DNA from 2 places in the Stenotrophomonas sp. YJH_SMC_127 genome. Region 2 is predicted to be linked to the other one. Evidence: riboswitches for the same ligand, from Rfam matches in the RefSeq annotation. Region 2 holds a riboswitch; the other holds the start of a gene.
The links. A riboswitch is a leader RNA that binds a small molecule or an ion and turns the genes downstream of it on or off. The one in region 2 is predicted to bind cobalamin.

Region 1 (2,443 bases), on a different contig from region 2:
CCCGCGTTGACCATGCGATGGCACCGCGCGAACTGGTGCGGCTGGGCAGCGATACCGAATCGCTGGTGCTGGCACGCGCCGTGCGCCGCCATGTGGAGCACCGCATCCTGCTCAACGGGCATCGCACGGTGGTGTTCCGGTAATCGCCCATCCCGCGTCCGCCGGGCATGGCCCGGCGCTACGCACGGATGTGATCCGGTAGTGCCGGCCGCTGGCCGGCAACTGCAGGGATCCAGGCGTTGCCGGCCAGCGGCCGGCACTACCGTCGTGGGTCAGGCGGTCGCGATTCCCGCCTTGCCCAGCGCATCGCGCACCATCGCGTCGTTGGCTTCGGTCACCGGCCGGGTCAGGTCCCACAGGAACTTCACCCGGAAGCCGGACTTCACCGCATCCTGCGCGCTCCACAGCACGCAGTAGTCGCGGGCCAGGCCGCACACGTGCACTTCGCGGATGCGGCGCTCGTGCAGCCAGCCGGCCAGGCCGGTGGCCGGGCGCTCGCCATCTGGGCCATGGTTCTCGCGGAAGGCGCTGTACGAATCCACCTGTTGGCGCGTGCCCTTGCGCAGGATCAGGTCGGCCACGGTCCAGTCCACGCCCGGGTGCAGCGCGGCACCGGCGCTGCCCTGCACGCAGTGGTCCGGCCACAGCGTCTGCGGCTGCGCGTGCAGCAGGATGGTCTCGAAGGGGCGTTGGCCGGGGTGCTGGCTGGCGAACGAGGCATGGTCGGCCGGGTGCCAGTCCTGGGTCGCCACCACGGTGCGGTAGCGGCGCTGCGCCAACAGATCGGCGATCGGTGCCACCAGCGCATCGCCCTGGTCGCAGGCCAAGGCGCCACCGGGCATGAAGTCCGGCTGCAGGTCGATCACCAGCAGGGCGACATCGGCGGGCAGGGCGGTCATGGCAGGTCCGCTACAACAGAAGGGGCGACCAGCGTGGCCGCCCCATGCCTGCACGTCAATCGCCCTGTGGCGTCCCAGCGTCCTGCCCGTAGTACAGCAGGCCGATCCTGATCCGCTCGCGGCCATTCTCGCGGCGATGGCGGTTGGCATCGCGAAGCGAGTACACGCAGCCGCAGTATTCCTGCTGGTAGAACTGCTCGCGCTTGCTGATCTCGATCATGCGGCTGGCGCCGCCGCCCTTGCGCCAGTTGTAGTCCCAGTACTGCAGGCCTTCATAGCGCGACGCCGCACGGATCCCGCAGTCGTTGATCTGCGCCATGTTCTTCCAGCGCGAGATGCCCAGCGACGAACTGATGGTGTCGTAGCCGTGCTCGTGCGCATACAGCGCGGTGCGCTCGAAACGCATGTCGAAGCACATCGTGCAGCGGATACCGCGTTCGGGTTCGTTTTCCATGCCCCGCGCACGGCTGAACCAGTTGTCGGTGTCGTAGTCGCAGTCGATGAAAGGAATGCCGTGCTGCTCGGCGAAGCGGATGTTCTCCTGCTTGCGCAGCTCGTATTCCTTCACCGGGTGGATGTTGGGGTTGTAGAAGAAGATCGCGTAGTCGATCCCGGAGGCGGTGATCGCCTCCATCACTTCGCCGGAACAGGGCGCGCAGCACGAATGCAGCAGCAGGCGCTTGCCGTCGGCGGGCAGGGTCAGGGTGGGGCGTTGGAGCTCGGTCATCGTCAGGTACCGCATGGACCGCCGGCAACGGCGGTGGCCCATGCATCAGCGCGTGGGTGAACGGGTCTGGCCGGATACCGTGAACAGGACGCGCGCGGCCACACCGCCTGCACGCGCAGGACGACGACGGCCCCGGCAACCTCCCCGCGGAGATTCCAGGTCGAGTCAGGGGACGGTCGTGTCCCCCGGCCGGGGCCGGTATTCGGGCTGATGGACACGGGCCGCAGCCCACCTACTACCCGCCGCTTCCCAGGCGCGAGCCCAGTGCTGTTGGCAGGATTCGTTTCCATTCACCGCTGCGGGGCAGCTCCGGAATGGACGCGCGAGGCGCCTTCACCGGATTCCCGTTTAAATCCCTCCCCGCGCCGCAGCGATGGGAGGGATACCTTCGGCGTGTGCAAGGTGGACCTGTTGGTGGCGCCGGTCAAGAGCGCAGGGGTCAGAACCCGCTACGCTGCAACGGGATCCGACCCCAGCGGAAGGAAGGGGTCGGATCCCGCTGCCACGCAGCGGGCTCTGACCCCGGTCGGGATGCACCTTCAATGCCCCACGGCCGCCCGCGTGCGGATGTCGTCCAGCCGCTGGTCGTGCAGCAGGCGGCCGTTCTCCCACACGGTCACCATTGCGTCCTCGAAGCCGTCCGGCAGGGTGTCGTCGCCGTTGGCCGGCAGTGGCACCGTATGCAGGCTGCCATCGTCCAGGCGGCGCAGCAGGCGCATGCGGCCACGCTTGCTGGCCTTGCCGGCGTCGGTGACCGGATCCTTGTAGACGTCGATCCACTCACCCTCGACCCGCGCCGCCGAGCACTTCAGTGCGA
Region 2 (2,443 bases):
GCAGCTGGTGGCGGCCGAAGCGGCCCTGGTACTGCACGAATACACCGGTGTTGCGGCGGCTGTCGACAAGGTAGCCCGCGCTGCTGCCATCCAGGTTGTCTTCGCTCCAGTCCACGCCGGTGCTCAGCAGCTGGCTTCCGGTCAAGGTGAAGTCACCCTGCAGCGAGGCGCTGTCGCGGTGGGTCTGCGCGCTGCCGCGTGCGCCGAAGTCGCCGAAGTTGTCCGACTCGTTGTCGCTGCGGCCGACGTTGGCGGTGACGGCCAGGCGCCCGGACGGGGTGTAGCGCACCTTGCCGGCCAGCACCTGCTGGCGGATTTCCGAGTAGTTGTAATAGCCGTCGTAGTGGTTCCTGCCGTCGGCGCGCAGCGCACTGCCTTCCACATTCCACTGGTCGTTGAAGGTGTAGCCGCCACGCAGGCTCTTGGACAGGTTGCGGTAGCCGTCGCGGTCGGGTTCGTCGGCGAAGCAGCCGGTGAACAGCGTCGCCGAGCCACGGCAGGCATCGACGCCATCGGAATGCTGGTAGGCGATGTCGGCGCCGAACCAGCCGCGTTCGGTGCCACCTCCGATGCCGCCGCTGGCTTCGCGCAGGCCGTTGCTGCCACCACCGAGCTGGAAGTGCGGAGCAAAATCGCCCTGGTTGCGGCGGGTGAAGATCTGGATCACGCCACCGATGGCGTCGGCGCCGTACAGGCTGGACTGCGGGCCGCGCACGATTTCCACGCGTTCGATCTGCGCCAGCGGCAGGTCCTGGTACATGGCCAGGCCGAGGTCGGCACTGTTGATGCGCACGCCATCGACCAGCACCACGGTGTGGCCCGAGTTGGTGCCGCGCAGGAACAGCGAGCTCTGCTTGCCGAGCCCGCCGGCATTGGTCAGGTTGATGCCGGCGCGGCCGCGCAGCAGTTCCTGCAACGAGGTGGCCTGGCTGGATTCGATCTGCGCGCGGTCGATCACCTGGGCTGGTGCGATGCTGTCCTGCAGGGCGATCGGGGTGCGGGTGGCGGTGACCAGGATCTGGTCGAGCGCGGTGGTGTCATCGGCGGCCTGGGCCTGCGCGGGCAGGGCGGCCAGCACGGCCAGGGACAGCATTCGGGACTGCAGCTTCATGGGGGACTCCAGGTGCCACGCACGCCCGCGTGGCGAAGGGGAGGAGCCGCGAAGGCAGGCATGCGCCGACGCCGCAGCGCAGGCTGCGGTCATCCAGCGCCATGCCCACCGCACCGCGACCTGAGGCTTCCGGGCCGGTCTCCGGGCTTGCCGCCGGGTGGCGCGAGGCCACCGTCCAGGCGCCTTCCCATGCCTGCGGCACAGTGGCTTTGTTGCCTGGAACTGACGTGCTTACCGTTGCGGGGGCAGCGCCGGCCTGGCGTGGATTCACGCGTCACCGGCTTCCCGTTTCAACCTGCCGGCCGTGGCCGCAGGTCACCTGGAAGTGGGCGCAGTCTACGGCATCGCAGGCGGCCCGTAGCGTCGAGCGTACCCGACTGCCTTTGCTGTGCCCTTAGAATGGTCCCTCGATCCCGTGGTGCCGTTGCCGATGTCCGCCCGTTTTCCGCTGTTCCCGCGTTGCCTGTACAGGACGCACGCATGATCCTCGACCTGGTCCGCCATGCCGGCAACGGTCGCGATGAGTTCCTCGATGGCCGCAGCGATCCACCGCAGCTGGCCCGCCTGCCGCAGGAACTGGTCGACGCCTATGCTGCGCAGCCCTGGGAACGGGTGATCAGTTCGCCGCGGCTGCGCTCGCTGCACACGGCGATGGCCCTGGCCACCCCGCGCGGGCTGGACGTGGAAGCGGAGGAGGAATGGGAAGAGCTGGATTTCGGCGATTGGGACGGGCAGCCGCTGTTCGACCTGCCGGAGGACGCACTGGCGGCCTTCCATGCCGATCCGCATGCATTCCCACCGCCCAACGGTGAAAGCTGGGGCCACTTCGAGCGGCGTATCGCGCGCGCGCTGGATCGACTGCTCGATGATGACGACCCGGTGCCAACGCTGGTGGTCAGCCATGGCGGCCCGCTGCGCATGGTGCTGTCGCAGGTCTGCGGCCTGCCGATGTCGCTGTGCTGGGCACTGCGCATCGACCACGGTACGCGCCTGCGGGTACGGCTGGAACGTGGCGAAGCCGGGCTGGCAGGCGAGCTGCTAGAACTGCAGCAGCCGTAACCCATCGGTAGTGCCGGCCGCTGGCCGGCAGTCTCAGGATCGTTGAAAAGACCACGCAGTTGCCGGCCAGCGGCCGGCACTACCGGTGCGGTCAATCCTCGTCCGCATCCTCGGTCACGCTGTCTTCCGCGTCATCGTCGGCATCGAAGCGCTGCTCATGCACCGGACCCGACGCCGGGCCGGCCGCCTTCAGCGGATGCGCGGCGATGCGTGCTTCGTAATCCTGCACCAGCGCCTCACGCTGCGGCTCGCTCAGTTCCTGCCAGTGGCAGT

Region 1: another riboswitch for cobalamin. It lies ahead of AC5QAB_RS16915 (epoxyqueuosine reductase QueH); the one in region 2 lies ahead of btuB (TonB-dependent vitamin B12 receptor).

Annotation. Positions count from the first base shown of each region.
Region 1 is NZ_JCAFVO010000008.1:95,475-97,917, forward strand. It holds gene purU (formyltetrahydrofolate deformylase) at 1-143, shown strand, start outside; gene pncA (bifunctional nicotinamidase/pyrazinamidase) at 273-899, opposite strand; gene AC5QAB_RS16915 (epoxyqueuosine reductase QueH) at 955-1,641, opposite strand; cobalamin riboswitch at 1,803-2,032, opposite strand; gene AC5QAB_RS16920 (nicotinate phosphoribosyltransferase) at 2,166-2,443, opposite strand, start outside.
Region 2 is NZ_JCAFVO010000004.1:297,934-300,376, reverse strand. It holds gene btuB (TonB-dependent vitamin B12 receptor) at 1-1,111, opposite strand, end outside; cobalamin riboswitch at 1,227-1,449, opposite strand; gene AC5QAB_RS11925 (histidine phosphatase family protein) at 1,592-2,170, shown strand; gene AC5QAB_RS11920 (TfoX/Sxy family protein) at 2,262-2,443, opposite strand, start outside.